4 regions of the Specibacter sp. NPDC057265 genome follow, and region 3 is predicted to be linked to each of the others. Evidence: riboswitches for the same ligand, from Rfam matches in the RefSeq annotation. Region 3 holds a riboswitch; each other region holds the start of a gene.

Evidence for each region. A riboswitch is a leader RNA that binds a small molecule or an ion and turns the genes downstream of it on or off. The one in region 3 is predicted to bind thiamine pyrophosphate.
Region 1: another riboswitch for thiamine pyrophosphate. It lies ahead of ACFUCV_RS02550 (bifunctional hydroxymethylpyrimidine kinase/phosphomethylpyrimidine kinase); the one in region 3 lies ahead of thiO (glycine oxidase ThiO).
Region 2: another riboswitch for thiamine pyrophosphate. It lies ahead of ACFUCV_RS11535 (3-oxoacyl-ACP reductase); the one in region 3 lies ahead of thiO (glycine oxidase ThiO).
Region 4: another riboswitch for thiamine pyrophosphate. It lies ahead of ACFUCV_RS10035 (ECF transporter S component); the one in region 3 lies ahead of thiO (glycine oxidase ThiO).

The regions. Positions count from the first base shown of each region.
Region 1 covers NZ_JBHUYE010000002.1:125,647-133,437, reverse strand. Annotated here, with positions in the region: gene ACFUCV_RS02575 (bifunctional folylpolyglutamate synthase/dihydrofolate synthase) at 1-331, shown strand, start outside; gene ACFUCV_RS02570 (DUF4233 domain-containing protein) at 335-784, shown strand; gene ndk (nucleoside-diphosphate kinase) at 827-1,243, shown strand; gene ACFUCV_RS02560 (vitamin K epoxide reductase family protein) at 1,303-1,938, opposite strand; gene ACFUCV_RS02555 (Rne/Rng family ribonuclease) at 2,317-5,940, shown strand; TPP riboswitch at 6,051-6,149, shown strand; gene ACFUCV_RS02550 (bifunctional hydroxymethylpyrimidine kinase/phosphomethylpyrimidine kinase) at 6,139-7,707, shown strand.
Region 2 covers NZ_JBHUYE010000016.1:23,566-31,356, forward strand. Annotated here, with positions in the region: gene ACFUCV_RS11505 (aliphatic sulfonate ABC transporter substrate-binding protein) at 1-926, opposite strand, end outside; gene ACFUCV_RS11510 (ABC transporter ATP-binding protein) at 982-1,743, opposite strand; gene ACFUCV_RS11515 (CoA-binding protein) at 2,067-2,492, shown strand; gene ACFUCV_RS11520 (dihydrofolate reductase family protein) at 2,542-3,111, shown strand; gene ACFUCV_RS11525 (MmcQ/YjbR family DNA-binding protein) at 3,108-3,506, shown strand; gene ACFUCV_RS11530 (DUF1990 family protein) at 3,490-4,062, shown strand; TPP riboswitch at 4,472-4,581, shown strand; gene ACFUCV_RS11535 (3-oxoacyl-ACP reductase) at 4,630-5,421, shown strand; gene ACFUCV_RS11540 (LLM class flavin-dependent oxidoreductase) at 5,418-6,746, shown strand; gene ACFUCV_RS11545 (VOC family protein) at 6,793-7,182, opposite strand; gene purL (phosphoribosylformylglycinamidine synthase subunit PurL) at 7,266-7,791, opposite strand, start outside.
Region 3 covers NZ_JBHUYE010000018.1:1,193-8,983, reverse strand. Annotated here, with positions in the region: gene thiS (sulfur carrier protein ThiS) at 1-200, opposite strand, end outside; gene thiO (glycine oxidase ThiO) at 197-1,474, opposite strand; TPP riboswitch at 1,468-1,594, opposite strand; gene thiE (thiamine phosphate synthase) at 1,609-2,298, shown strand; gene putP (sodium/proline symporter PutP) at 2,333-3,856, opposite strand; gene ACFUCV_RS12010 (MarR family winged helix-turn-helix transcriptional regulator) at 4,144-4,677, opposite strand; gene ACFUCV_RS12005 (FUSC family protein) at 4,751-6,238, shown strand; gene ACFUCV_RS12000 (FUSC family protein) at 6,368-7,276, shown strand; gene ACFUCV_RS11995 (LLM class flavin-dependent oxidoreductase) at 7,251-7,791, opposite strand, start outside.
Region 4 covers NZ_JBHUYE010000011.1:104,377-112,167, forward strand. Annotated here, with positions in the region: gene ACFUCV_RS10010 (O-succinylhomoserine sulfhydrylase) at 1-432, shown strand, start outside; gene ACFUCV_RS10015 (hypothetical protein) at 439-906, opposite strand; gene ACFUCV_RS10020 (UDP-N-acetylglucosamine 1-carboxyvinyltransferase) at 963-2,495, opposite strand; gene ACFUCV_RS10025 (energy-coupling factor transporter transmembrane component T family protein) at 2,678-3,481, opposite strand; gene ACFUCV_RS10030 (ABC transporter ATP-binding protein) at 3,478-5,037, opposite strand; gene ACFUCV_RS10035 (ECF transporter S component) at 5,040-5,681, opposite strand; TPP riboswitch at 5,728-5,845, opposite strand; gene ACFUCV_RS10040 (DUF2382 domain-containing protein) at 6,185-7,021, shown strand; gene ACFUCV_RS10045 (hypothetical protein) at 7,118-7,747, shown strand.

The sequences.
Region 1 (7,791 bases), on a different contig from region 3:
CCTGGGTGTCCTGGTGGAGAAGGATGCGCAGGAGATCCTCAGCGCCATCAAGGAGGCCTACGGCGAAGAGGCCGCCGAGATCGCCCTGACCCAATCCAGCTCGCCGCGGGCCATTCCGGCCGCGGAATTGGCTGAGATGGCGGTGGACCTGGGCTGGGACGAGGAAGACGTCCACATTGCCGTGAAACTTGACGACGCCATTGAGTGGGCCGTGGAACGTGCGGAAGCCAACAACGACCTCGCCGGAGGGGTGCTCATCACCGGATCCATCACCCTGGTGGGCGAAGCCCGCATCCTGCTGGGCCGGCCCGGTGAAAAGGAAGGTGCCTAGAACATGGCCAAGTTGACCAAGGCGCAGCGTGACTGGCGGCCCAACACGCCCAAGAAGCTGCGCTCCACCAAAATGATGTTCGCCTCCGTGGTGCTCACGCTGGAAGCCTTTGTGGCGCTCTTTTTAGGGTTGGGGCTTTTTGGGCTCAATGACAAGGACGCCACCTTCCTGGCAGCCGGCGGCATCCTGGCCCTGCTGCTCATCCTCACCTGCGGAATTGTGCGCCGGCCGTGGGGCGTTGCCTTTGGCTGGCTGTTGCAGCTGGCGCTCATTGCCAGCGGTTTCTGGGAACCTGCCATGTTCGTGGTGGGTGTGCTCTTCGCGGCCGCCTGGTGGTACGCCTTGTACGGCGGGGCCAAGATTGACCGTGAAAACCGGGAACGTGCCAAGGAACAGGCCGCATGGGAGGCTGCTCATCCCGAGGAAGCCGCACCGGGGCCCAACCTTACGTAAACTGTTAGCCATTGTCCTTCTCATCTATGTATTGGAGTTACCGTGAGCATTGAGCGCACCCTGGTTCTTGTGAAGCCCGACGGCGTTGCCCGTAACCTGTCCGGGGCCATCCTGGCCCGTGTGGAAGCCAAGGGATACGTCCTGGCCGAGCTGAAGAAGGTCACCGCCACCCGCGCGCAGCTCGAGGAGCACTACGCCGAACACGTGGGCAAGCCCTTTTACGAGCCCCTGGTGGAGTTCATGCTTTCCGGCCCGGCCGTGGCTGCCATCTTTGAGGGCAACCGCGTCATTGAAGGCTTCCGTGCGCTGGCTGGAACCACCGATCCCACCACTGCGGCCCCCGGAACCATCCGTGGCGACTTTGGCCGCGACTGGGGCTTGAAGGTCCAGCAAAACCTGGTGCATGGCTCCGACTCGGTGGAGTCGGCGGAACGTGAAATTGGCATTTGGTTCCCCTGATGTTCCGGCACTAAAAAAGGGCACCTCCCGCGGGAGGTGCCCTTTTTAGTGCCTGCCTGCTAGGCGTTGGAGGGGATGATCAAGGCCATGAACTTGAAGAAAATGGAGGCAAGGGTGCCCAGGTAGATCAAGCCCACAATAACCCAGGCCCACTCATTGAGGACCTTGGTCAGGGCCGGCGGGGCGGGGATGACACCGTGGTTCAGGTTGCGCACGGTGATCCAGACGAACAGCGGAATCACCAGGGTCCACACCACCATGCAGTAGGGGCACAGCAGGGCCAGCGTGTACACCGCAGTGAACCAGAACCAGCCCACCAGCGCCATGCCCGCGGTGATGCCCAGCTGCAGACCGAGCCAGTACCAGCGGCCCATGCGGGCGCCGGCCAGCAGGACCATGCCGGTGGTGATCACCACCACGAAACCCACCACCCCAATGAAGGGGTTGGGGAAACCCAGAATGGCTGCCTGCTGCGTCTTCATGACTTCGCCGCAGGAAATCCACGCGTTGACGTCGCAGCTGATGGTGGCGTTCGGATCGCTGTACAGCTTGAGGCGTTCCAGCACCAGAATGAAGGATGCCAGCCAGGCAATTCCGCCGGCAATCACCAGGAACCAGCCAAAGGGCCTGTCCCGCACCAGGGCGGGCATGGCCGTTTCCGTGCGGCTGCCGGTGGGGTTTTTACTGCTGGACATGGGATCCCTTGTTCATCGAGGCCGGTAATGGTGTCCTGATTGTAGCGTGCCCATCCGAACGCGCCCTGTCTGGAACAGCCCCGTTGACGGGAGCGTATGAGACAATGGTGCTGGCTGGTTGGCGACCCACATGCGCCCATCGGTCCAATGGTTCGCCCACAGATTGTACGGTGACGACGCTGCCAGAGACGCGCAGCGATCCACTGCTTAGACATATTGGCGCAGACCATTGGCTTTTTGCGAGCTTGCGCACCCAGAAGTTGGTGCCGCCTGAAAAGTAATTAGACGACTTCAGTCAGCGCCTGCGGGGGCTGACACATCTGCCGCACGTGGCGCCCAATGTGGGGGTGGCTGCTGCGGCGCGAAAGTAACGCCCCTATGATCAATGAACAGTCCGCCTCCAACGCAGCACACCATGGCGACGACGGCGCCCAGGCCCCCGACGCCGGCACCGCCAACGCAGCCGCGCCCGCCAAAGCCAAAACCACGCGCCCACGCCGCGCCAGCTCTGCCGCCACGCAGCCTGCGGACGGCACGGAAGGCCTTTCGGCAGCCGTTGACGGGGCAGCCGAATCCGCGCCGGTAAAAAAGGCCCCGGTGCGGCGCAGCCGCGCCAAGAAGGCCACACCTGCCACCGACGCTGCCGGGACCGCCGCCCCGGCCGACTCTGCAATTGACCCCGCGCCCCCGCTTCCGGAAGGCACGGACCCCTCTGCCACAGCCGCGGAGGCCGGAAACGGGTCCGCGGCCAAGGCCAAGCGTCCTGTCCGCCGCCGGGCCACGGCACCTGTCATGGCCCCCGCCGCAGCGCAGGAGGAACTGCCCCGCAACAGCGTTGACACGGCTGTTCCCACCACCAGCGCCGCGTCCACAGGCACCGCCCCGGCAGCCGGTGAAGCCGCCGAAGGTGCAGGGCAGGCACCTGCCAAGGCGCCCGCACGCCGCCGCCGCGCAGCCAAGGCCCCGGCAGGCAAGCCCCTTGCGGAAAGTGCCGCCGTCCCAAGGATTTCCGCGGAGCCGACGGAGCTTGAGGTGCCCGAGCTTGAGGTGCCCGAAAAGCAGGCGCAGCAGATGCCGGCAGATGCCGGGGAGCCCGTGGACGCCCCGGCCCCTGCCAAGGCGCCTGCCCGCCGTGCGTCAAGAAGGGCCGTTGCCCCGGCCGCAGCGGTCTCCACCCCGGAAGCCGCCGCCGCTGACCCGGAATCCGCCGCCGACCCGGCCGACGCCGCCGCGTCCACCGGGACCGGCAGGAATGTGCGCAGCCGCCGCCGCAGTTCCGCCGCAACCGGCGCCCCGCAGGCTGCCGCGCCCGCCCCGGAGGAAGCCGCTGCCGCCGTCGTCGATGCCGGCGTCGACAGTGAAGCCACGCCGGCGGCGCCCATGGCCGAACCGGACCGCAGCCCAAGCGCTTCCGCCGCGGGCGGCACCCTTTTCCAGGAGCCGGCAACAGGCATGTCCGCGCTGTTTTTGGCACCTGATCTGAGCCTGTCCACGCCCGTGGTGGTGGCACGGGACACCATCAGCGGCGCGGGGGAGGACAACAAGGGCGAAGCCGGCGAAGACGGTGACGGTGACCGCCGCAGCCGGCGCGGCCGCAACCGCCGCAACCGTGGCGGCGAATCCACGGAGTCCGCCGAGCCGGCCGAAAGCGGCGAGGATGCGGAATTCGGGACGGAGGCAGCCGAAGAGGGCGTGTCCTCGCGCCGACGCCGGCGGCGGCGCCGTGGCGATGCCGATCTGGAACTCAGTGGCGGCAACGATGACGACCCGCCCAACACCGTCACCCGGGTGCGGGCGCCCCGGGCAGCCGTGGAGGCGGCCCCCAGCAACCGTGTGACAAGCCTGCGCGGCTCCACCCGCCTGGAAGCCAAAAAGCAGCGCCGCCGTGACTCGCGCGACTCCGGCCGCCGCCGCACGGTCATCACCGAAGCCGAGTTCCTGGCCCGCCGGGAATCGGTGGACCGCGTCATGGTGGTGCGCCAAAGTGAGGACAGGATTCAAATTGGCGTCCTGGAGGACGGCATCCTGGCCGAGCACTTTGTGTCCAAGACCCAGCAGGATTCGCTGATTGGCAACGTTTACGTGGGCAAGGTCCAAAACGTGCTGCCCAGCATGGAGGCGGCCTTTGTTGACATTGGCCGCGGCCGCAACGCCGTGCTGTACGCCGGCGAGGTGGACTGGGACGCCGCGGACCTCAAGGGCCAGCCGCGCCGCATTGAAAATGCCCTCAAGTCCGGGGACTCGGTGCTGGTCCAGGTGTCCAAGGATCCCGTGGGACACAAGGGTGCCCGCCTGACAAGCCAAATTTCGCTGCCCGGACGCTACCTGGTGTTTGTCCCCGGCGGTTCCATGACCGGGATCTCCCGCAAGCTGCCCGACGTCGAACGCAACCGGCTCAAGCGCGTGCTCAAAGACCACCTGCCGGAGAACGCCGGCGTGATTGTGCGAACGGCTGCCGAGGGTGCCAGCGAGGAAGAGCTCACCAACGACATCAACCGGCTGCGCGCCCAATGGGAAGGCATCAACAACAGGGCCGCGTCGGCCAAGACGCTGGCGCCTGAAATGCTGTACGCCGAGCCTGACCTGACCATCAAGGTGGTGCGTGACGTCTTCAATGAAGACTTCACGAAGCTGATCGTCTCCGGTGAGGAGGCCTGGGACACCATCGAGGCGTATGTCACCTATGTGGCCCCGGATCTGCTGGACCGTTTGGAAAAGTGGAGCAGCGAGGAGGACATTTTCTCCGCCCACCGCATTGACGAGCAAATCAACAAGGCCCTGGAACGCAAGGTGTTCTTGCCCTCGGGGGGTTCGCTGGTCATTGACCGCACCGAAGCCATGACCGTGGTGGACGTCAACACCGGCAAGTTCACCGGCTCCGGGGGAAACCTGGAGGAAACCGTCACCAAGAACAACCTGGAGGCTGCCGAGGAGGTGGTGCGCCAGTTGCGCCTGCGTGACATTGGCGGCATCATCGTCATCGACTTCATTGACATGGTGCTGGAATCCAACCGTGACCTGGTGCTCCGCCGGCTGGTGGAATGTCTGGGCCGCGACCGCACCAAACACCAGGTCGCCGAAGTCACCTCCCTGGGTCTGGTCCAAATGACGCGCAAGCGCATGGGCACCGGCCTGCTGGAGGTCTTTGGCGAACAATGCCCCAGCTGCGCAGGCCGCGGCATGGTCACCCACGAGATTCCAGTGGAGCACCGCCGCAACCACGCCGCATCCGTGGAGGTGGTTTCCGCCCCCTCCCAGGCGCCCAAGCACGAGCCCCGCGAGCAGGAACGCACAGCCAACCGCTCCACCCGCAGCGAGCGCAAGCGCAACCGCAACCGCTCCCAGCAGGCGGAGTTGGAAGCCGGCCATGACGTTCCGGCCGCACCGGCAGTGGATGCGGCAGCTGACGCCGCCAAGGTACAGAAAGCCCAGGAGGCCCGCATTGCGCTGGCCGCGATTGCCGCCGCCGCTGCCGCCGCACACCACGAGCCGGCAGCTGCCGGCCAGGTGGGGGCCGCCATTGCAACCACACCGGCTGCAGCGTCCGACGGCGCCACCCTCACCCTGGGCGGGGAAGCCGTGGAGCTGCCCCGTGGGCACCGGGGGGAAAGCCGGGAGCTGGCCGAATCCACCCCGGTGGACAAGGCGGCCGCGCTGGCGGGTCTGGCCCAGGCCCTGGACCAGTTGGCTGCCCCCAGCGTGCAGGAGGGCGCCACGTCCGGCGTGGAGGCCGTGGCCGGCGAAAAACAGGCAGTATCTGTGCCCGGGGACGCCGGGGATGGCGGCCGCGCCCGTTCGCGGCGGCCACGCCGGAACCGCAGCGCACGCAGCGCCCAAGGCGGTGCCGACACTGCAGTGGAGACCGTGGACTCGGTGCAGCACGGTCAGGGCTCGGCTCCGCACAGCAGTGCCGCCGCGGTGGTGCCTGCCGCCGCGCCGGTGGCCGTGAAGAGCGCTGAACCCATCATTTTGGGCGTCGGGGTTCCCGCCTCGGAACTGTAGCCAGCCCGCCCAACCGCAGGCACCCTGCCGGCCCGCGCCGCCTTAAGAAGCTCCATGACATCTTCTCAAGGCGGCGCGGGCCGGTTTTTTGCATGTTCCGGGTTAGGGTGGGATCAGACACGGGGTGCCAGGCCACCAGGGCCGGCTGAGACTACACCCGTTGAACCTGCCCGGTTAGCACCGGCGAAGGGATGTCCCATGAGCACAACCGCCCTTGATTCACCTGCCCCGGCACCTGCGGTCCGCCGCGATGGCCACACCGGCCATCCACGCATCCTGGCCATAGCGGGCTCGGACCCCTCAGGGGGTGCCGGCATCCAAGCTGACATTAAGACCATTTCGGCCCACGGCGGCTATGCCTTGGCCGCCGTCACCGCATTGACGGCCCAAAACACCCAGGGCGTGCAGGCCATCCATGTGCCGCCGGGGCATTTCCTCACCGCACAACTTGATGCCATCTCGACGGACATCACTGTTGACGCAGTCAAGATCGGCATGTTGGGAACGGCCCAGGCGATGGCGGCGGTGGGCCGGTGGCTGCAGCGCACGCAACCGCCCGTCGTGGTGCTGGACCCGGTCATGGTGGCCACCAGTGGTGATTCCCTTGTCGAAGCCGGGACGCGGCAGGCCCTTTTGGATCTGTTGCCGCACACGCATCTGGTGACACCCAACCTTGCCGAGTTGGCGGCCCTGCTGGAAGCACCCCTGGCCACCACCTGGGCGCAGGCCCTGGCCCAGGGGCGTGAACTGGCCGGTGCCCATCAAGTGCTGGTGCTGGTCAAGGGCGGGCATTTGCCTGGGAAGCACTGTCCCGATGCGCTGGTGGACGCCCAGGGAACGCTGCAGGAGTTTTCCGCCCCCCGCGTTGACACTGTCAACACCCACGGCACGGGGTGTGCCCTGTCCTCCGCCGTGGCAACCCTGCAGGCGCACGGCGGGGATTGGGCGCTGAGCATCCAACGGGCGAAGGAATGGTTGGTGGGCGCCTTGGAAACGTCGGCACAGCTGCAGGTGGGCGGCGGGGCCGGCCCGGTGAACCACTTCCATGCCCTGTGGGGGCCCGCCGCGGTTGACCTTCCCCGCAGCGCACCGGGGCCCGGAGAGGATTTCAGCGGCTGGCTGTGGCAGCAGTGCAAGGACATGCGTGCGGCCATCTTCAACCTTGACTTCATCAAGGAACTTGCCGCAGGCACCCTGGCCCGTGGACACTTTGACTATTATTTGGCGCAGGATGCCCTGTACCTGGGCAGCTATTCCCGGGTGCTTTCCCAAGCCAGCGTCCTGGCACCCACCCTCGCCGAACAGCGTTTTTGGGCGCACAGCGCCCAGCAGTGCCTTGAGGAGGAGCTGGCGCTTCATGACGGGTGGCTGGATGCAGCGCCCCCCGCGCCTCCCGGACCGGTGACCCGGCGCTATGCCGAGCACCTGCAGAGCACCGCCTTCGAGGGCGGATACGGGGAAGTGGTCGCGGCGGTGCTGCCCTGCTTCTGGATCTATGCGGACGTGGGCACGGCGCTGCACGCCGATTATGAAAAGTTCCCCGGGAACCACCCCTACGGGGCGTGGATTGAAAGCTACGCGGCCACCGACTTTGTGCACGCCACCCACCGGGCCATCCAAATCATGGACGCCGCAGCACGCGGCGCCTCGGCAGCACAGCGGGAGCGCATGGCAACCGCCTTCCGGCGTTCGGTGGCGCTGGAACTGGAGTTTTTTGCAGCACCGCACGCCCGGGAGGGCGCCGTCGATCGCGGCTTGGGTGATTAACACCACCACCCCCGGCGGCAATTGAAGGTCCCGTTGGACGGGTGCTTGCGCAAACTCCGCGGTATTCACGCTAAAGTTGTGGAG
Region 2 (7,791 bases), on a different contig from region 3:
AACGTGGGACCAATCTTGGTCAAAACGGCGCGCTGCTTGTCCCCGGGAATGCCGGAAACGTCCAGGTTGCTGCGTTCAAGAATGACCGTGGTGGCAACCTCCGGCTTTAAACCGGCAGCGTCAGCAAGGATTTGGGCAGTCTCCTCGGGGTTCGCAGCTGCCCAGACGCGGGCCTTCTCATAGGCGTCGACCACTGTCTGCGCAAGTTCGGGCTGGTTCTGCAAAAATGACTCGGTGGCATTGAGGAAGCCGTAGGTGTTGAAATCCAGGTTCCGGTAAAACAGCGTGGCCCCCTCTTGTTCGGCGGTGGCCATGATGGGATCCAGACCGGACCAGGCATCCACTGAGCCATTGGCCAGGGCCGCCTTGCCGTCGGCGTGCTGGAGGTTCTCCACCGTGACGTCCTTGGTGCTCAGTCCAGCCTCCTCCAGCGCCTGCACCAGGAAGAAGTAGGGGTCCGTGCCCTTGGTGGCGGCAATTGACTTGCCCTTGAGGTCTGCAACTGTCTTAATGCCGGAATTCTTGCCCACCACCAGAGCGGACCACTCCGGCTGGGAGTAAAGGGAGATGGTCTTGATGGGGGAGTTGTTGGCGCGGGCCAAAAGCGCTGCGGAACCGGCTGTGGAGCCAACATCGACGGCCCCGGCACGCAGGGCCTCATTGGCCTTGTTGGATCCGGCCGACTGCAGCCAGTTCACAGTGACGTTCTTTTCCGCCAGGGTTGCCTCCAACCAGCCCTTTTCCTTGATCACCAGGCTCAACGGATTGTAGGTGGCAAAATCAATGTTCAAAGTTCCGGGGGCACCGTCTTTGCCGGCAACACTGGAGGTGGCGTCCTCCCCGGAGCAACTGGCCAGGGCCAGGGCGGAGGCGGCAGCTGCGACGCTGAGGAAGGAGCGGCGGCTAAAAGAATTCAAGGCAGGCATGATCGTCCTAAAGTTTGTTGGAGTGGAGCAAAAGTGTGGGTGCTGCGCCGGGCAGTCAGTGGCCGCTGACGCCGAGGCTGGAGAGCAGTGAACTGCGCAGTTCCGCCAATTCCGTGGAGGCCCGGTCGCGCGGGCGGGCTCCGGGGACATTCACGGTGCGCACAATGGTGGCGCCTGGCTCAGGCGATCCATCGCTGCCCAGCAAAATAATGCGGTCAGCGAGCTGCAATGCCTCATCCACATCATGCGTCACGAGCAGGATAGTGGTGGGTTCCGCCGCATGCACATCCAACAGCAGATCCTGCATGGTGATGCGGGTAAGTGCATCCAGCGCGCCAAAAGGCTCATCGAGCAACAGGACCCCTGGATTGCGTGCCAAGGCCCGCGCCAGCGAGGCCCGCTGGGCCATGCCGCCGGAAACCTCCCGCGGCCGGTGCCCGGAAAACTTCGACAAGCCCACCAAATTCAAAAGGTTCGCCACCACGTGTCGGCGGCGTCCGGCGTCGGCCGCTGCCGGAACGCCAATGGCCACATTCCCCGCGAGCGATTTCCACGGCAAAAGGCGGGGTTCCTGGAAGGCGACGGCGCAGCGGGCGTCGATGCCGGACACTGCCCTGCCAGCAATGGTGACGGCACCGGTGCTGGGGGCATCGAGACCGGCCACTGCACGCAGCAAGGTGGACTTCCCGCAACCTGAAGGACCCAGCAGGGCCACAATTTCTCCGGCTTCCACGTCAAAGGAGACGTTTCGAAGCACTGGATGGGTGTTGGCTCCGGTGCCAAAGGAGCGGCCCAGATTCTGAAAGGACACGCTCATGGCGGCGGTTCCTTGCGGATCCATCGTGCTGGGCGCGGCTGTAGGGGACGGCGAAAGCAAAGCAGGCATGGGAGCACTCCATCGGTCCTGGCGGTAGCACCCTGCCAAACATCGCCACTTTTGAAGGAAGTGGCGACCAGGGTTGCTGCGGCGTCGCTGAGCCAGATCTCTCGGCCGCTCGGGATGGTCGTTTCCAGAGTAGAACGGCTCTAAGGGGTGGAGCAATTAGGTGGCCAATCGCAGTTCTCACGGCGTAACAATCCACCCCGGTCCGGCCCCCAAGGCACTGGGCAAGCACGCCCCGGGGGGATTAGGCTCAAAAGATGGCTGCCATCAATGACCCTGAACTCATCAAGCGCCTGCTGACCACGCCCGGCCGTTGGGCGGTGGTGGGTTTGTCAGGCAACCCGCTGCGTCCTGCCGTGGATGTTGCCCGCTTTCTACAGCGGGGGCTGGGTCATGAAATCATCCCCGTGAGCTTAAAGGGCGACGACGTCCACGGGGCCAAAGGCTACAAATCCCTGGCCGAAGTGCCTGGTCCCATTGACGTGGTGGACTGCTTTGTGAACTCCACCAGGGTTGGTGCCGTGGTGGATCAAGCCATTGCGGCAGGAGCCAAGGCGGTGTGGCTGCAATTGGGTGTGGTGGATGAGCAAGCCGCCCAGCGAGCACTGGACGCGGGCCTGGACGTCGTGATGGACACCTGCCCCAAAATTGAGGCCGCCCGGTGGGGGATGTACCCGGGATGAGCGCGTTGGAGACGCCGCTGGCCGGGTTCGAAGCGGGTAGCGTTGAACCATGACGGACATTGTTTACTACACCGCGAGCACCCTCAATGGGTTTTTGGCTGATGCCAGCCACTCCCTTGACTGGTTGTTCTCAGTGGATAATGCGGGCGCACCGGACATTGCTGCGTTCATGGACACCACGGGTGTTTTTGTGGAGGGCGCCGCCACCTACGAGTGGGTGTTGCGCGCTGAGAACCTGATGGCCGAACCCAGGAAATGGCAGCAGTTCTACGGGGACAAACCCACCTACGTCTTCACTTCCCGGAAGCTGCCCATCCCGGCAGGAGCGGACGTGCGCCTGGTCAATGGTCCGGTCACATCGGCATTGGCTGATATCAAGGCTGCGGCAGGGGACAAGGATGTATGGATTGTAGGTGGCGGGGACCTGGCCGGACAGTTTCTCGACGCCGGGGCCCTGAATGAACTCATCATTAGTTTTGCCCCCGCAGCGTTGACCGGCGGGGCGCCGCTGCTGCCCCGATCCGTGGGGCCTGAGCGGCTCAAACTGCGCAGCGCGCAGCAACATGGCCAGTTCGCCATGTTGCGCTACGAAGTGCTTGCAACCGGCGGCGCCGCATGAGCATCGCACCTTCATCCCTGCGCGCCGCGGCATTGAACCTGCCCGGGGCCTATGAAGACTTCCCCTTTGGCGCGGAAACCAGCGTGTTCAAGGTCAAGGCCCCCACAGGGGACCGTCCGGGCAAGGTCTTCGCCTTGGGGGATCTGGACAGCCAACCTTTGAGCATCAGCCTCAAATGTGATCCCGAGCTCGCGCCGGGTCTGCGCGAGGCAAATCCCGGAATCACCGGTGGGTACCACCTGAACAAACGGCACTGGAACACTGTTGACACCTCCCGCGTGGAGGAACAGATGGTCCTGGAAATGCTGGAGGATTCCTACGATCTAGTGGTGGCCGGCTTACCCAAAAAGCAACAAACCGCCTTGAAATGGAGTGCCCATGCCGCAGGGGAGTAGCAATTTGGATTATCCGCAGCTGGGGTTGACCCGCCTGGCGGCACTCACAGCTGCGCAGGACATTCCCTGGCCCAAGGGATTCAGCCACGTGGACAAGACCACCACAGTGGGCAGCGGCCCGGAGACCTTCGCTGCGCTCGCAGAGGGCATCATGACGTGGGAGATTCAACGCCGGGCCGGGTTGACCGTCAAGGCCCCGCCGCGGGCCACGGTGGGTGCGCGGGTGGTGAGTGGATTTGGTGTGGGCCAGCTGCGGCTCCCCGTACCGTGCGAAGTGGTGTGGGCTCTGGAGCCGCAGCGGCTGGAGACGGATGAGGGCAGCGCGGTGACAGTGGCTGGTTTTGGCTACGGGACCTTGCCGGGCCATCCCGCCCTGGGCGAGGAGGCCTTCCTGGCCCTGATGAGGCCCGACGGCGCCGTGCACTTTAGGCTGCTGGCGTTCAGCAGACCGGCGGGATTGATATATACCCTGGGCTCCCCGGTGACCAAATTGGCCCAGGCGGGCGTGACGCGTTCATACCAGCAGGCGGCGAGGGCGTTGAGCGGCGGATTCTAAGTGTCGCAGGCGCCGGATTGTCCGCCGCTGGTGTGCATGGTGGTGCGTTGGATGCCAAGGTGGGCTGTTCTGCGCCGGATTCCATGCCGGTTTGGCGCAGGGGGTGCCATGCGCCAGACCGGGTGCGGCTTTGGCGCCTGAGGTTCCGTCTGCAGGACTGCATGCCTGAAATGCAGCCTGGTTGGCCCATGGTGCTGCGTTGGATGCCAAGGTGGACCATGCCGTGATGCGGGGACTGTGCCGAACTTGTCAGGGCCCCAAGAAATGGTTTTCGGGTTTCCATCCCACCCGGTTCCATGATCCCCCACCGTGTCAGTTTGGACATCGTTGCCTTCCACGCCCGGGGGCATCTGTTGTGACGGGCCGCAAAGTGACCACCCCAAGAATTTCCCAATGGGCTATGGTAGGCAGAAGCGACACGGGGTGCCCCGGCGCGGCGCAAGCCGGTCAGGAGCTGAGATTAAACCCGGTGAACCTGCTCCAGTTAGTACTGGCGAAGGGATGTCAGCACCGGTCAACGGTCATCTACGTCTACGTGCCTTCGTCACCCGTCGAAAGGTGATTCACATGAAGTCCACAACAGTTTCCCCCAAAGCCCTGCCCATCCACGACCAAGTAGTGCTGGTCACCGGAGGCGCGAGGGGACTTGGTGCCCGCCTGGTGCAGTCTTTCCTCAAGGAAGGCTCCCGTGTGGTGATTAATTATTTAGAAAGCGCTGACGCGGCGCAGGGAGCAGCGGCAGCTTTTCCTGAACGGGCTGTGGCCCTGCAAGCAGATGTACGTGATGCGCAGCAGGTCAATGCCATGGTTGAAAGGGCCGAGGCGCATTTTGGTTCCCCCATCACTACGGTCGTCAACAATGCACTGGCCGACTTCTCCTTCAACGGCGACGCGCGACCGCAGGCGGACACGTTGAACTGGGAGAACCTGGAGCAGCAGTTCTCCGGAACTGTACGCGGGGCGTTGAACACTGTGCAGGCAGTATTGCCCAAGATGCGGGCAGCCGGCTTTGGACGCGTCATCAATGTCGGCACCAATTTATTTCAGCACCCGGTGGTCCCCTATCACGATTACACGGCCGCGAAGGCTGCCCTGCTGTCGCTGACCCGCACTCTTTCCCACGATTTAGGCCCTGCCGGGATCACAGTCAACATGGTTTCAGGCGGCTTGTTGCGCAGCACGGATGCCAGCTCAGCCACCCCGGAGGAAGTTTTTGACATGATTGCCGCCGGGACCTCGCTGCGGCGGGTCACTACGCCGAAAGAGTTCGCGGACGCTGCCTTGTTTTTCGCCTCCCCCTGGTCCCGCGCGGTGACGGGACAGAATCTCATTGTTGACGGCGGGCTGGTAAAGGGATGACTTTCGAAACTCGCCAGCTGCACTTGAACCTGTTCATCTTCGGTTGTGGACACCATAAAGCCGCATGGCGCCATCCACAATCACCAGTTGAGCAGCTGGGGGATGTCACTTATTTAGAGCAGTTGGCCCGCACCGCCGAGCGCGGTTTCCTGGACGCGGTGTTTTTCGCCGATGGGCACGCCGCAGCTAATGTCGCCGACGGGCCGCTGTGGTTCCTTGAACCGATGACCGCGCTGGCGGCCATGAGTCGGGCCACAAGCAGGATTGGTCTGGTCAGCACCATTTCCAGCACCTTCCACACCCCGTTCCATGCGGCGCGGATGTTGGCTTCACTGGACCATATTTCCGGTGGCCGGGTGGGTTGGAATGTGGTGACCTCCATGTTCGACGCGGAGGCCCGCAACCATGGGCTGGAGCGCATGCCGGAGTCTCTGGACCGGTATGCCCGTGCGGAGGAATTCATCGAGGTGGTCCTGGGTCTCTGGGACTCATGGGCTGACGACGCGCTGCGTTACGACCGGTCCGGTGTCTACGCGGATCCGGCGGGGGTGCGGGCCATCAATCACCGCAGCGAGCGGTTTCTCGTCGATGGACCGTTAAATGTGCCGCGTCCGCCGCAGGGTCACCCGGTGCTTTTTCAAGCCGGGGCATCAGAGGCGGGCCGGCAGTTGGCTGCCCGCCGTGCCGAAGCAATCTATGCCGTGGCCTATGACCTGCCCAGCGCTCAGGCGTATTACCGGGATCTTAAGACCCGAATCCGCCAAGCCGGGCGCAACCCGGGCGCCGTGGCGATCATGCCCGGGTTGGTCACCTACCTTGGTTCCACCGAGGCAGAGGCTAAAGCCAAGCAGCGCGAACTTGATGAACTGCTTCCAGCCGAAGATTCGCTGCGCCAGCTGGGCCAGTTCGTGGGGCAGGACTGCATGGACTGGGAACTGGATGCTCCCGTTCCGTTGCTGCCACCGCTGGAAGAATTCACCGGGCCCAAGGGGCGGTATGCCACCATTCAACGGATTATCGCCGTGGAGCGGCCCACCGTCCGTGAACTGCTGGGCAGGCTGGCTGCCGGTGGCGGCCACTGCACCATGGTGGGCACGCCTGAGCAAATTGCGGACAAAATTACCCATTGGTTCGAGCATGAAGGCGCGGACGGTTTTAACTTGATGCCACCGACCCTGCCCGGAGGCCTTGACGACTTTGTAGACCACGTTGTTCCGGTCCTGCAGCAACGCGGACTGTTTCGTCACAGCTATGACACCGATACACTCCGGGGGCATTTGGGCCTGTCCCGGCCTGGAGGTGCCCTGAGCGCGCGGTCACGATAAACCTCAGGGAAGGCGGGAAGGACCGTCCCAGGGTTTACGCCGGGAATTAAGCGCCGAGGAAAAATTCCAGGGCAATGCCGTCTGGATCCTTAAAGCTCAGCGCTGTCCCGTACGGCGCTTCCACCAGACCGCTGTGGCGGATGTCCTGATCATCGAGGAGTTGCGCACATGCCTCAAGCTCCGCACGGTTTTCCACCTTAAAGCCAAGGTGGTCAAGGCCGGGGGTTTTGGGCTCGAAGGGGTTCCCTGAGCCGTGGTCATGTTGCGTCAATCCCAGCGTTATTCCTCCGGGCAGGGCAAATATTTGCCGCGAGAACGGCCCGTCGTTCATGGTGGCGACGGGTTTAGTGTCCCAAAGGCGTGAATAAAAGGGCACGCTGACTGCGAGATTTGAAACAGTGAGTGCAACATGGTCAATACCAATAAATGAGGGCATGTTAGAACCTTAGCCAACGCATCATGCACCCAAAAACCCCGGTTGGCTTTCTCAGGAGCCAACCGGGGTTTTTGAAGGAGAAACTACCCGAAGTACTTGGGCAATGTTCCCTCGTGTGCTGTGCGCAATTCATCCAGCTCCGCGCTGAACAGGCCCTGGATGTCCAGGGCCCCGCCGGCGGCGTCCACCACGCCGATGCGGGCCACCGGGAAGCGGCGGGCGGTGCACATGTCATTGAAGCGCACTTCCTCGCTGCGTGGCACCGACACCAGGGCACGGCCCTGCGTTTCGGAGAACAACAGGGTGAAGGTGTCCACACCATCGCGGGCGGCCACTTCATCCAGGGCCACGCGGGCACCGGTGTTGAAGCGCAGCGCGGACTCCACCAGGGCTGCGGCAAGGCCGCCCTCGGAGAGGTCGTGCGCGGAGTCGATCATGCCGTCACGTGAGGCGTTGATGAGGATCTGACCCAGTTCACGTTCACGTTCCAGGTTCACCGCCGGGGGCATTCCGCCCAGGTGGCCGCGCATGTTGGCCCACTCGGAGCCATCCAGTTCGGCGGCCGTGGTGCCCAGCAGGTAGATGGCCTGGCCATCCTCAACCCAGCCC
Region 3 (7,791 bases):
GCATGTCCCACAGCTGTCAGCGCCCACTGGCTGCGGGGCACCACATGGGCGTTGCGGGCCACGGCCACGCCGAGGCGGCCGCCGTCGGCCGCCTGCCCGGTGGGCAGCAGGGCACGTCCGGTGACCGCAGTGACCAGATCGGCCACCGTGGTTCCCTCAGCCACCTGGTGCGCGGCGCCGTTGAGATCAATGGTGTTCATGGAAGCTCCTCATGTGACGGCCCCGGAAGGGTGGGGCACAGGTTGGGGGACAAAGTGGGTGAAAACCGGTCCGGGCGGAAGGGCAGCCACGCCAGGTCGGTGATGCCGCCCAACAGTTGGCGGCACAGCTGCCCGGCCATGGCCGTCAGCAGCACCCCGTGGCGGAAAAAGCCGGTGGCAATGATCAGTCCCGGAATGTCCTGGCCGCCTTCCCCCGCCACCCGGCCCAGCAGCGGGGCATTGTCCGGTGTCCCGGGCCGGGCCCGGGCGGTGCATTCGAGCAGTTCCAGCTCGGCCACGGCAGGGACCAGGAGCTGGGCGTCCCGCAACAGCTGGTGCACGCCTCCGGCGCTGACCCCTGCCGTTTTGTCCTCCCGGCTCGTGGCGCCAATGACCACCGTGCCGTCGGAACGGGGAACAATGTACACCGGCATCCCCCGCACCATCCCGCGCACCGTGTGGGTGATCAGTGGGCGCAGGTGTCCGGGGACGCGCAGGCGCAAAATATCGCCGTGCACCGGGCGCAGCGGCAGTTCCAGGCCCCGCGGCAGTGCCTGCAATTCAGCCGCGCCCAGGCCATTGGCCACAATGACCTCCCGGGCGTGGATTTCACGGCCGTCAGCCAGGGCGACGCCGGTGACGCGGCCTTGGGCGTGCCTGCCGGCGTGCTCCCACAACAGCGCGGCAGCCTGCCCGGCCACGAACGCCCCTTCCCCGTCCCCACGTGCGGCGGCCACTTCATTGAGGCGCTGACGCAGCGCGGCGGCGGTGGCCCGCGGATCAAGCTGGTGGTCGCCGGCGATGCGCAGGGCGCAGGAAATCTGGGGACTGAGCAGGGGCTCGGCAGCCCGCGCGTCCTTGATGCTCAGCTGTTCCACCTGCAGTCCGTGCTGGAGCTGCACGGTGCGCAAATCGGCCAGCGCCTGCCGGTCCGCGGCGTCGGCCCCCACAACGAGGGTCGGCGTCGTAACAAATCCCGTCTCCGGCAGACCTGGTGCGTCCAGGGAGGCCAGCAGCTCGGGCCACAGCGCGGCGGAGGCGAGCATGAGTTCCAGCAGGGGCTGCTCTTGATAGTGCAGTTCGCTGATGGCCGCCAACATCCCGGCCGCGGCGAAGGTGGCTCCGGAGGCAGGGGCGGGGTCTATCACTTTTACGCTTCGGCCCGAGCGTTGGGCTTCCCAGGCAATGCCAAGGCCCACAATGCCACCGCCAATGACTGCCACGTCAAGGGTGGGGGGTGCTGGAGTGCCGGAGCCGGGCATTGAAGATCCCATGTATTTTCCTTTCCTACGCCGGCATGACCCGGATCAGGTTCCACGCCCACAAGGGGGCGAATGTCGGTCGACGCATCAGGCGTCCTCTCAGCCAGCTTCACTGGCTCCCGCGGTACTGCACTAGTCTATGAGACATGCACAGCTCTTCTGCCATCCATGACGCCATGCCCGCTGCCGACGCACCCTCCACGGCGCCCCAACTGGCCGCGGCCAGACTATATTTATGCACCGACGCCCGCACCCGTCAGGGGGATTTCGCCGATTTTCTACGCGCAGCCTATGCCGGCGGCGTGGACATCATCCAGCTGCGCGACAAGTCCATTGAGGCCGCCGAGGAGCTGGAGCTGCTGGCCGTGTTGCGTTCCGTGGCGGAGGAATCCGGCAAGTTGTGGGCCGTGAATGACAGGGCCGACCTTGCCTCCCTCAGCGGTGCGCCCGTGTTCCACATTGGCCAGAAGGATCTGCCGCTGCCGGCCGCCCGCTCGCTGGTGGGCCCGGTGTCGATGGGGCTCTCCAGCCACGACCCCGCCCAGGTATCCGCCGCCGCGGCCCACCCGGACGCCGACTACTTCTGTGTGGGCCCGCTGTGGGCCACCCCCACCAAACCGGGCCGGGCCGCCGTCGGGCTCTCCCTGGTGGAACATGCCGCCTCGCTGGGCACGGCCAAGCCGTGGTTCGCCATTGGTGGTGTGGACCTGTCCACCGTGGACCAGGTCATCGACGCCGGTGCCTCGCGGATAGTTGTGGTCCGCGCCATCACCGACGCCGCGGATCCCACCGCGGCCGCCCAAGAACTGCTCTCCCGCCTGCCTGCACTGGGGTAGCACCCAGGGCACGCCACCAGGGTCGCCGCCGGGCCTAGCGCACGACGCCGGTGGCAACCTTGCGCGGATCCGAATCGGTCACCATTGCCGTAAATTCAGACTCAATCACGGGATTTTCCTTGTAGGTGAACTTGGAGACGGCCACTGCCACAATCAGGTTCAGGAGGAATGCGGGCACAATCTCGTACATTGCATCATGCAACACCGGCGTCTTTCCCCAGACAAACACCACCACCGTGGCCACAACCATGCCCGCCAGGGCACCCTGCGAGCTCAGCTTGCGCCAGTACAGGCTCAGCAGGACCACAGGACCAAAGGCGGCCCCAAAGCCGGCCCAGGCGAAGGACACCAGCTCCAGGATGCTCGATTCCCTGTCCAGGGCGATGAGGGCTGCAACGACGGCAATCACCAGCACGCCGAGCCGGCCCAGAATGACCTGCTGCTTGGCCGTGGACTGGCGCCCGGTCATGTTGTACAGGTCCTCAACGAGCGCCGAGGAACACACAATGAGCTGGGAGGAGATGGTGGACATGATGGCGGCAAGCACGGCCGCCAGGACCAGGCCGGCCACGAACGGGTGGAAGAATATCTGGCTCAATTTCAGGAACACCGTTTCCGGGTCGCCAAGCTCCAGAGCGGGATTGTCGGCAAAGTAGGCGATGCCAATCAATGCCGTGCTGACAGCCCCGGCCGCCGTCAAAATCATCCAGCCAATGCCAATGCGGCGCCCCGCCTTGGCATCCTGCGGGGAACGCAACGCCATGAACCGGACAATGATGTGGGGCTGGCCAAAGTAGCCCAGGCCCCATGCAGCGGTGGAAAAGATGCCCACCAGCCACACCAGGGTGTTCCCCTCCCCAAAGCCCCTGAACAAGTTCAAGGCCTCGGGGTCGATGTTTTGCAAGCGCGTCACCGTGGCGCCAACGCCGCCGGTTTGGATCACGGCCATCACCGGGACCACCATCAGCGCGGCAAACATCAGCAGGCCCTGGGCCACATCCGTCAGCGTGGCCCCAATGAACCCGCCAAAGAGCGTGTAAGCCAGCGTGACCACCGTGACCACGCCCATGCCGGCCAGGTACGACCAGCCAAAGGATCCCTCAAAGAACTTTCCGGCCGCCACCATGCCCGAGGACACATAGAAGGTAAAGAACACCAGGATAATGGCCGCCGCGGCAATGCGCAGCAGGTGCGAGTTGTCCTTGAGGCGCTTTTCAAAAAAGCTGGGGACGGTAATGGCGTTCTGTGAAATAAATGTGTAGGAACGCAACCTTGGCGCCACGAACTTCCAGTTCAACCAAGCCCCGATGGTGAGGCCTATGGCAATCCATGCCTCCACCAGTCCAGTGAGATAAATGGCCCCGGGAAGGCCCATGAGGAGCCAGCCTGACATGTCCGAGGCGCCGGCGGAAAGCGCGGCAACCCCTGGCTTGAGCCCGCGGCCGGCAAGCATGTAGTCGTCGAGGTCGTCTGTTTTTTTGAAGGCAAAGTATCCAATGGCGAGCATCCCCGCCAAATAGACGGCGATGGCCAGCAGTTGAAAAACTTGGTCTGACATGGGGCATTCCTTTGCGGTTTGTGACACTTCATCGGGTCATCGATGGCACACGCGCCGGGTGCACCTACTGCGCAGCGAATACGGGCCTATGCAGGCCCTGGTCCGTATAACGTACCAAAGTTGGTGGACAAATTCTTCAAACGCAGCCGGGGCCGTGGCGAGGGGCGACCGGGCAGCACGCCTTGGACAAAGCTTCGCCGGGATTCAAAGGGCACGTCCGGAGCACCGAGTGCCGGCTTTCCCTGCCGGCCAGAGAGCTGAAAATCCACTGCGCCGGGAAATGGCCGTCAGCAGGACCGAGGCATGGTGGCCGGAGGATGCTGGGCTGGCGGCTCAATGGTGAGGGCAATCTTGCGCAGCAGCGCAGCCAACTGCAGCTGTTCCTTGGCGCTGAGCCCGGCGAGCATCTCACGGTCCCCTGTCAACAGGCGTGGAAACTCGCGGTCCACAAGTTCCTCGCCCTGAGCGGTCAGCCGCATCAGGACCACCCGGCCGTCCCGCTCCCACGGCAGCCGTTCAATGAAGCCGCGCTTGACCAGCCGTTCGGCGTTCTTCGTGGTGGAGGCGCCGCTGAGCATGGTGGCGGCAGTGACCTCGCTGGCACGCATGGGCCCATCGCCCCGGGCCAGGGTGCACAGCACGTCAAATTCGGCCCGGGTGATCTCCGCCGGCAGCAGCTCGCGGCCGGCGCGCTGGGAGGCCAGCGCACCAATCCTGCCAATGCGTCCCATGACCTCAATGCTGGACACATCGAGTTCCGGACGTGAACGCTCCCATCCTTGGCGTGCCCGGTCCACGAAGTCCACATTTTTGCCAGTCATGCATCCAGTCTAGAGACGACTCTCACAGACCCCGAAACTATTTTACTAGTAAAATACCTAATAGACTGGGCAGATGATGTCCGCCCCTCGGTCCCAGCACATTGGCGCTGCACTGGCCCATGCCTTCTCCCCTGCCGCCTGGCGCGGCGCCTTTGTACTTCGTCCCGCCGACGCCATCTTCGCCACCGCCATCAAGGTGGGTGTTGCAGCGTCCATTGTTTTGCTTGCCGGGGGCTTGTTGGGTGAGCGGCAGCTGGCAGGGATTGCGGCGCTGGGTGCATTGACCAGCGCCTTCGGCCGCTACCAGCCGTATTCGCGGCTGGCCCGCATGATGGCCATTGTGGCCATCGGCATGCTTGTCTCCATTGCTGTGGGGGCCTTGCTGGGGGCCGCGGGAGTCACCATGCTGAGCCAAATTGTGCTCTTGTCGGCACTGGCTGCGGTGGCTTCGCACATTTTCACGGCGTTTCGCATCACCGGGCCCGGCGCCGTCATCCTGGTCTTCGCAGCGGGGGCAGGCGCTGGCTACACCCACAATTTTGCGGCCCTCCCCCGGCCACTCATTGCCATGGGCATCGGCGTGGTGGTGGGGTGGTTGGCGGCCATGGCCCCGGTGCTGGTGGTCCCGCTGGGTCCGGCCCGCCTGGCCGTGGCCCGCGCCCTGGCAGCCGTCCGGAAACCGGCAACGGACGACGCCGGCCCCCACCGTGACGCCGCCGCCACCGCCCTGCGCTCGGCACGGGAATCGGTGATCCTCAGCTCCGGAAACTTCCGCCGGAACAGCCGGCGCTCGCAGCGCCTGCACCACCACGCCAGGCACCTGCATGCGCTTCTGAATGAGGCAGCTGCGGCGTGGGAACTGGGCAACACCGCACACTCCAGCCCCGCCGCCCACGCGGCGCTTTCGAAGTTGGCAGACCACGAAAAAGCCCTGCGCAGGCTGGGAGGCATCCCGGTGCCGGGGGAACACATGCCAGATGCCTCCAGCAATGACGCTGCCGCCGCGTGGGCGGAGCCGCCCACGTTTTTCGCAGCCGCCCTGCCGGGGCTGGGCTCCGCATCCAGCATGGTCCATGCCCTGCGCATTGCCGCCGCCGCCATGCTTTCCGGGTGGGCCGCCGTCGGACTGGGTTTTGACCATCCGCTGTGGGCCACCATGGGCGCAGTGGCCGCCTTGCAGGGGATGAATTACGCCATGACCGTCCAACGCAGCATCCAACGTTTGGTGGGAAACGTGGTGGGGGCGGCCGTGGCCCTGGTGTTGCTGTCGCTCCCGCTCGGCTTTTGGCCGTCGGTGCTGTTGGTCGTGGCCTTCCAGGTCTTGGCCGAACTTTTGGTGCTGAAAAACTACACCTTGACCACCATTGCCGTCACACCCATGGCGTTGATCATGACCGGCTTGGGGTCTGCATTGGAGCCCACGGCAGCCATCAGCCGCGTGGCGGACACCCTGGTCGGTGTGGTCATTGGAACCCTGGTGGCAGCCGTGAGCATTTCCCTGGCCGACCGCCACCACGTCGTTGACACGAAGGCGGCTGCGCTCAAGCGCCAGCTGGGATGACCGCTTTGCCGCCGTTCTTCTCCGCGATGCACTGTGGATGCCACCGGCCCGCCTGACATCAGCCGGCACAGCAAGTGAAAGCCGCCAATCCCGGCACGCCCGGGCTGCGGGGTCCACGGTTTGCCAGTCGTGGATCCGGGTCGCAGATGCCGCCTGCAGGTCTGGGACGACGCCGGCCCCAACCGTGACGCCGCCGCCACTGCCCTGCGCATGGCACGGGAATCGGTGATCCTCAGCTCCGGAAACTTCCGCCCGAACAGCCGGCGCTCGCAGCGCCTGCACCACCACGCCAGGCACCTGCATGCGCTTCTCAATGAGGCAGCTGCAGCTTGGGTCGCCATGGACACCCAGGGTTCAGGCACTGCCACTGCGGCGCTTTCGAAGTTGGCGCAGCACGAAACGGCGCTGCGCAGGCTCGGCGGCATTCCAGCAGGAGAGCACACATCAGGGCCCCAAGCCTCAGGAACGGCGGATCGCGGCGTTGCCACCGCGTGGGCGGCTCCACCCATGTTTTTGGCTGCCTCCCTGCCGGATCTCCGCTCGGCTTCGAGCGCTTTCCGTTCCGTGCGCACTGTCGCCGCGGCCCTGTTTGCCGGGTGGGCCGCCATGGGGCTGGGTTTTGACCACCCGTGGTGGGCCACCATGGGTGCCATAGCCGCGTTGCAGGGGATGAATTATGCAGTGACGGTGGAGCGCAGCATCCAGTGCCTGGTGGGCAATGTGGTGGGGGCGGCCGTGGCCCTGCTGTTGCTTTCGCTTCCGCTGGGTTTTTGGCCGTCGGTGCTGTTCATAGTGCTCTTCCAAGTGTTGGCCGAACTTTTAATGCTGACGAACTACACCTTGTCCACCATTGCCGTCACGCCGGTGGCGTTGATCATCACGGGTTTGGGATCCACGCTCCCTCCCATCGCTGCCATCAGCCGCGTGGCGGACACCCTGGTGGGTGTGGTCATTGGAACGCTGGTGGCAGCCGTGAGCATTTCATTCGCCGACCGCCACCACGTCGTTGACGCTAGGCACGCGGTGCCAACTCCATAGCCGTGGCCAGGAGCTCAAAGCTGCGGATCCAGGCGGTGCGGTCGGTGATTTGCGAGGCCACAATGAGCTCGTCGGCATCGGCCGTCGCGGCGAAGCCGTCAAGGTATGCACGCACCACGTCAGGAGTGCCCACGGCCGCGTAACGGAACATGGTATCCACCTGGTGGCCGGCGGGGGAATCCAGCAGCATGTCCATCTCGGCATCGGTGAACGTCTGGCCACGCCCCACCAGGGAGGCCACGCGGCTTCGCCTGGCCTGCAGGGACATCCGCTCAGCCTCTTGTTGGGTGTCGGCGACAATGGCATTGACACCGGCAATCACGTATGGCTGCGCCAGCGCCGCGGAGGGCTTGAACTCGCGGCGGTAGATGCGCACTGCATCTTCCAAAGCCTGCGGGGCAAAATGTGAGGCAAAGGAATACGGCAACCCCAGGGCTGCGGCCAGCCGGGCCCCAAACAGCGAAGAGCCCAAAATGTACAGCGGCACGTTGGTGTCCTTGCCCGGGTAGGCATTG
Region 4 (7,791 bases), on a different contig from region 3:
GAGACCATGAACCTGCGGGTCGGCCACTCCTGCCGGAATGCCTTGGCACTGGGTGAATTCCTGCAGGCCCAGCCGCAGGTGTCAAAGGTGCTTTATCCCTATTTGCCCTCGCATCCGCAGCACCAGCTGGCCAAAAAGCAAATGAAGGCAGGGGGGACGGTGCTGACCTTTGAACTGGCTGAACCTGCCTCCGGCACCCGCAAGGATGCTGCCTTTGCCCTGTTGAACGCCTTGGAAATCATTGACATTTCCAACAATTTGGGCGACGCCAAATCCCTCATCACGCACCCGGCCACCACCACGCACCGGGCCATGGGTCCGGAGGGCCGGGCCAGCATTGGCCTCAGCGACGGTTTTTTGCGCCTTTCGGTGGGTCTGGAGGATTTGGCGGATCTGCAGGGCGATCTGGCTCAGGCGCTGGCGACCCTGTAACTTCCGTCAGCGTGGCGCGAGCGCCGCCAGCCACTGCTCCAGCAATGCCTTGTCGGCAGCGTTGATGACCACTGCCGGATCATCAATGGCGGGGCCTGTCACCAGGGCCAGGGCCTCCGGCGGGAAAACAGCCATCCATTTTCCAGCCTCGGACGGCTTCCCGGCCGTGGCCATGGCAGCGACGCCTGCGGCATCGCAGAGAAAGGCGTCGCTGCCGCCGGCACAGGAGTCTATGATGCCCACTTTTCCAGCGATCAGAGCACGGACTTCCTGCGGCTGCATCAGGGTCCGGGTGGGCCCCACACTGAACTGCACCACCGTCTTGGGGGGCCGCTTGGCCCGGCGGGCGGGGAGGTGCAGCACTTCAACGAGCAGCTCCCCCAGCACCAGCGGCACCAAAGGCCGGCCGTCCCCGGCGGAAGGGCCGGCAGCTGCAGTGTCAGGGGCCGTTGCGCGGCGAGACCAGGGGGACATGTCCCCCAGCCTACCCACCGGCCGGCGGACCGGCGTCGTCCAGGGAACCGCGCAGCTCAGTCCTGAAAGTACTCAATTTCAGCACCAACGGTGTTCAGCCGCTCGGCAAGGTCCTCATAGCCGCGTTCAATGACGTAGATGTTGCGCAATTCGGAGGTGCCCTTGGCGGCCAGCATGGCCAGCAAAATGCAGGCGGCCGGGCGCAGCGCCGGAGGGCAGCCAATTTCAGCCGCACGCCATGCGGTGGGGCCGGTGATGTCAATGCGGTGCGGGTCCAGCAGCCGCACCCCGGCGCCCAGGCGGTTCAGTTCGGTCAGGTAGATGGCCCGGTTCTCGTACACCCAATCATGGATCAAGGTGGTGCCCTGGGCGCAGGAGGCAATCACGGCAAAGAACGGCAGGTTGTCAATGTTCAGGCCGGGGAACGGCATGGGATGGATTTTGTCCGGGGCCGCCTTCAGGGTGGACGGCAGCGTGGTGATGTCCACCAGCCGGGTCTTGCCGTTGCGGGCGAAGTATTCGGCGGACTTGCGGTACATGAAGCCCATCTGCTCCAGAACCTTCAGTTCAATCTCCATGAACTCAATGGGCACCCGGGTCACGGTGACCTCGGACTGCGTCACTATCCCTGCAGTAATCAGGCTCATGGCCTCGATGGGGTCCTCGGAAGGGGCATACTCTATGTCGACGTCGATGCGCGGCTTGCCCTTGATGGTCAGTGTGGTGGAACCCACCCCCTCCACCTTGATGCCGAGTCCCTGCAAATAAAAACACAGATCCTGCACCATGTAATTGGGGCTGGCGTTGCGAATCACGGTGGTGCCTTCGCGGTGCGCGGCGGCCATGATGGCGTTTTCCGTCACGGTGTCACCGCGCTCGGTGAGCACGAAGGTCCGGTCTTCAGCATCGCTTCGGGGGGCCTGCACCTGGTAAAAGCCGTCATGGGCGTTGACATTGAGCCCAAACTCCCGCAGTGCCTGCATGTGCGGCTCCACCGTGCGGGTGCCCAGGTCACAGCCGCCGGCGTAGGGGATGCGGTAGGGGTCCGCCTCATCCAGCAGCGGGCCCAACAGCATAATGACGCTGCGGGTGCGCTTGGCCGCGGCAATGTCCATGGCGGCCAGATTCAGCACAGCCGGACGGCGGATCTGCAGGTCGTTGTCTTCGAGCCAGGTGCATTCCACCCCAATGGAGGTGAGCAGCTCCACAATGCGGTTGACCTCTTCAATGCGGGCCAGGCGGCGCAGGATGGTGGTGCCGCGGTTCAACAAACTCGCACACAGCAAAGCCACTCCGGCGTTTTTGCTGCTGTTGACTTCCACACGTCCGGACAGTTGGCGGCCGCCATGGACCCGCAGGTGAGTGACGGTGTTTTTGGCTGTGGCGCCCACACTAAATAAATTGGCCTCCAGCAGGGACTCCATGCGCTGGATCATTTTCAGGCTCAAATTTTGCTTGCCCTGTTCCATCCGCGCCACGGCGCTTTGACTGGTGCCCAGATGCCCTGCCAATTCGCCCTGGGTCCACCCCTTGCCATTGCGGGCATCCCGCACCAGATTGCCGACGGTTTCTGCAGCCACTTGAGTCATAACTTAATTTATATCATGGGATGCATATTTAAAGCACTTTTTGTGATCTTTTTGGCATCCCGGCCCGAAATGTGGCCGCAATAACCATTCGGTGCGATAAACGTCAACTGACAGTCATGGGAAAAAATTCCCTGTCTCCTGGTCCTTCCCTCCACGTTACCCGCTGGGTTGGCTGCGGGGGATCAACCAAGCCTCCACACCGGGTTCCATGTTCCCAGCATCACGGCGGCCCCCACCGAGGCCGCGGCCAGCAGCACGCCGGCCGCCACCACCGTGGCGTCCACCTGGGAATAGGTGGATTCCCGCGCCCAACTGCGCTCCCCGGCGCCGAATCCCTTGGCTTCCATGGTCACCGCCAGCCTCGACGCCCGCCGGACGGCTTGGACCAGCAGAGCCATGGCCTGCCCCAACTGCGCCTTCAATCCACTGAACAAGCCAGGTTCGGCCCCCACGCCGCGGGCCCGCCGGGCCATGCCCAGGGTTTGCCATTCAGCTATCAGCAGACCCACCAGCCGCATGGCGGCCAAGGCGCCCAGCACGAAGCGGTGCGGCAGGCGCAGCTTTTGCGCCAGGGCGTCGGCCAGGTCAGTGGGGTCGGTGGAAGCCAAGACCATAATCCCCGGCAGGGCGATCGCAACCCCGCGCAGGCCAATGGCCAGGCCCGCCTGCAGCGAGTCGCTGCTCATAATGACAGGCCCCCAGGAGAGGAGCAGCTCTCCTGTCTTGGGTGCCAGCAAGGCAGTTCCCCAGGCACCTGTCACGGCCGCCACCAGGATGGGCCAGCCGCGCACGGCCAACATGCGGATGCTCAAACCGGCCAGCGGAAGCAGGGCGCATTCCAAAGCCAAGGCCACCAGCGCCGACACCCAGTCGACGCTGAGCAGCAAGACCACTGTGACGGCCATGCCGGCAGCCAATTTTGCCAAGGGATTGGCGCGGGCCAACCAGGCCGTTGACCGGGGTGTGGCAATTATGTCCACGCTCATTTGCGCGCCCCCTGCCCCGCGGCGGCGCACACAGCGCCGGCGTCCGCTGCAGCGGGTCCGCCAATGATCAACTGCTTCCCGCCCAGGACGGCGCTGAAGGCCGCATCGTGGGTCACTGACACCACGGCCGTCCCGGCATCCAGGAGTTCATTGACCAAGGAGGCCAGCTCCGCCCAGGTGTTGGCGTCCTGCCCAAAGGTGGGCTCGTCCAGGACCAGCACCTGCGGTTTGGCCGCCAACACCGTGGCCACCGACAATCTCCGCTTCTCACCACCAGAGAGCGTGAAGGGGTTGGCATCTGCAACATGCTCCAAACGCAGCCGTGCCAGCAGTTCATCAGCCATGCCGCTGCCACGGCCCAGCAGCTTGGGCCCAAACAACAGCTCCTCCCGCACACTGTGGGTCACAAACTGATGCTCCGGTTCCTGAAAAACAGTGCCGATCCTGCTGATCAGCTCCTGTCCGCGCCAGGCCAGCGGCACCGCCCCGGCCCCCCGGGCCAACTCCGGCAGCGCCTCCAACCGGCCCCCCGCCGGCGGCAAAAGCCCGGCCAGCGTCAAAGCCAGCGTGGACTTTCCGGCCCCATTGGGACCTGTGACGCTCAAAGCCTGTCCGGCCAGCACCTGCACCGCAGGAACGACGGCGACGGGTACCGCCGGCTGCCTCTTCCGTCCCTTGGTGCGGGAGACCGCCAAACTTTCCGCTGCCAACAGCAGCTGCCTGCCGGCGTCGTCCCTTGCCGCGGCACGGGGCACGGTGGTGGGCACGTAGCCCGGCACCCAGATCCCGGCAGCGGCCAATTGCGTGCGGCTTTGGGCCATCACGGCGGCCGGGGGGCCATCGAACAAGACCCCGCCAGGCTCCCCCAGCCGCGTCGGCGCCAGCACCACCACCCTGTCCACCACATCCAGCCACACGTGCACGCGGTGCTCCACCACCACCAAGGTGGCCCCGCTTTCATCCAAGCTGCGGCGCACGGCATCACGGACTTCCACCACCCCGGCGGGATCGAGGTTGGCGGTGGGTTCATCAAGCAGGAGCAATCCCGGGCGCATGGCCAAAATCCCGGCCAGACCCAGGCGCTGCTTTTGGCCGCCGGACAATGCGGAGCTGGGGTGATCCAGCGGCAGTGCAAGTCCTACGGCTTCCAGGGCAGCGGGCACCCGCCGCCAAATTTCCGCACGCGGCACCGCCAGATTCTCGGCCCCAAACGCCACGTCGTCGCCAATGCGCGAGAGCACCACCTGCGTGTCCGGATCTTGTTGCATAAGCCCGGCCACCCCGCGGCAATGAGCTGCGGGACGGCCGTCAATGAGCAGCCTTCCCTGTTCATCAGCCTCTTCGTCATTGCCCAGGACCCCTGCCAGGGCATGCAAAAGCGTGGACTTGCCAGCTCCGGAAGGCCCCAGCAGCAACACCCGCTCTCCGGGTGCAATGTCCAAATCCAGGCCCTGCACGGCGGGCGTGGCGCGGCCCGAATGCTGCCACCCCCATCCTTGGGCACTGACGCCGGCGGGGGCGCCGATGACATGGGCACCCCCGGAGAGTTTCTTCATCTCTACACGGCCCGCTCGGTGGCGGCGCCGCGCGAGGGCAAATTGGCCAGCGCCCCCGTCCGCGCCAGGCCGCGCACTGCCAGCCAGGAACCCAGGCCGGCAATCAAGGCCCCGGAAATCATCGCCAGGACCAAGTAGATGGCCTTCCAATCGGCCGCCCATTCCACGTTGTACACAAAATTGTCATTGAGCCCCAGCCCCAGGCCCGCGAGCGCCCCAGCCACCAGGGCCACAAGCAAGGTGAACCGGCGGTAGCGGAACAGGGCCAGGCCCAATTCCGCACCCAAGCCTTGAACCAGGCCCGAAAGCAGCACGGTGAAACCGAAATGGGTGCCCAGCAGCCCCTCCACGGATGCTGCGATCAGTTCGCAGTACAGCGCGGCTCCGGGCTTGCGGATCACCAATCCGCCCAGCACTCCGGCAATAAGCCAGCCGCCGCCGTACAGGGCGGAGATGGGCGGGAAGGCGACGGTGGCGGCGCTGATAAGTCCGTAACCGACCGACCACAGCCAGAAAATCACCCCCACCGCCACGCCCAGCACCGAGACAATGACGATGTCAACGACCCGCCACGATTTTTTGGCCCGTGATGCCTTGAGTTGGTCTTGCTGCGGAGCAGTTTCACCTGCATATGACTTGGCCATGGTTCCTCCTTTTCAGGAGGGGCGGCAGCAGCGGACTTTCCGCGCAGCCGAAGAGAACTCGACTCCCTTCGCCGGTACTAACCGGAGCAGGTTCGAGGGTCTGCGGTGAACCGCACTCTCAGCGCCGCTACCCAGGCCGGGTGGACGCTCCCCTGTCGTGTTTGAATTGCGGCTTTAGCATACCCCGCGCACGGGCCCAAGCCAATGCACGATGACGACGGCGGACTTCCCCAGCGAAATAAAGCGGGGCTTATATCCAAAACTCATGCGGCCCATTTAGCTCCGCTCGGCTTATTTCCGGATGCTTCCCTTGATTTATGAATCCAAGGAGTGTTCCATGGGTTTTGGGCGAGGTTTTTGGCTGTGACCCCTCTTTGGCCGGCTTCGGCAGAAGCTGCCACAAGCCAGGAATCCAGGGACCATTTGGTTCCGAAACCGCTTCAACGGCCCCGCCCGGTTAAGCAAGATGGAAGCCTTATCAAGAGTACGAGAAGGAGAACATCATGATTCACACCGATAACCTGTCCGCCCTGGTATCCGGCGGCGGCAATGTGTTGGACAGCGATGGAGGAAAGATCGGCTCCATTGGCCAGATTTATTTTGACGACCGAACCTCGGAGCCGAGCTGGGTGACTGTCAAGACAGGTCTTTTTGGGACTTCCGAGTCCTTTGCACCCCTGGCGGATGCCACCCAGCAGGGCGACGACATTGTCATTCCCTACACCAAGGACAAGGTCAAGGACGCCCCCCGCGTAGCACCCGACGGTCATTTGGAAGTGGACGAACAGGACCAGCTTTACAGCTACTACGGGCTCTCCTCCGGCTTTGATCAGGGCTTTGAGGATGACACCACGGGGCGCGGCAACTTTGCGGACACCTCAAGCAACGACACCTCCACGAACCAGGCCTACGATGCCGGCACGGCGCAGGGCACGGTGGGGCATGACACCTCCGGTCCCACCACTGATGATGCCATGACCCGTTCAGAGGAGCAGCTGCATGTGGGCACGCAACGGCAGGAAGCCGGACGGGCACGCCTGCGCAAGTTCGTGGTCACTGAAAATGTCACCACCACGGTTCCGGTGCAGCATGAGGAGGTCCGCCTGGAACGCGAGCCCATCACCGAAGCCAATGCCGGTGATGCCCTGAGCGGCCCGGCCCTGAGCGAAGAGGAACATGAGGTGATCCTCCATGAGGAACGCCCCGTGGTGGACAAGGAAACCGTGCCGGTGGAGCGTGTCCGTCTGGACACGGAAACTGTTGTTGACGACCAGACCGTCAGCGAAGACGTCCGCAAGGAACAAATCGAACTTGACGAGGACGGCCGCACCACCCGCTAGAACCACTCCCACCACTTGGGGGAACGGTGCCAGCTGGGGAACGTCAAGAACTCCCCTGCAGCCAAGGCGCCTTCCCCCAAGGGCAAAGGACACATTATGGATGAGAACAGCGTTTCCGGGGCCAGCACCTCCAAGGGTCTTCGCAATGAGGTCGTCGCCGCCGAAAAGGAACGCTTTGGTGGCATTAAATGGGGCTCGGCGTTTTTTGGTTGGCTCACTGCCATTGGCATGACAGTGCTTTTGTCCGCGCTGGCCACCGCCATTGGCCTGGGCCTGGGCGCGGCCAACAACACCAGCACCCAGGATGCCGTTGACCAGGCCACAGAGAACGCCGACACCTTGGGAATCGCTGGCGCAGTGGCCTTGGCTGTCATTCTCCTGCTGGCCTACTACTGCGGTGGATATGTGGCTGGCCGCATGGCCCGTTTTGATGGTGTCAAACAAGGTTTGGCCGTCTGGCTGTGGGGGTTGGTCATTGCCATTGTGGTGGCCATTCTCGCCGCGGTTGCAGGGAATGAATTCAATGTCCTCAGCAACTTGGGCGGGGCGCCACAAATACCCGTCGATGGCAGCCTGCTGACGGCCAGCGGCATCATTGGCTTGGCCATTGCTGTTCTTGTCCCCCTTCTGGGAGCCATTCTGGGGGGCAAGGCCGGCATGCGTTTCCACCGCAAGGTCGACCAGGAAGGCGTCAACCACCGAAGGGGGATTGTTTCCCCAGGCTGATCCCGCCCGCGGAACTGCCTGTCTTTGATGGCCGGAATCGCTGG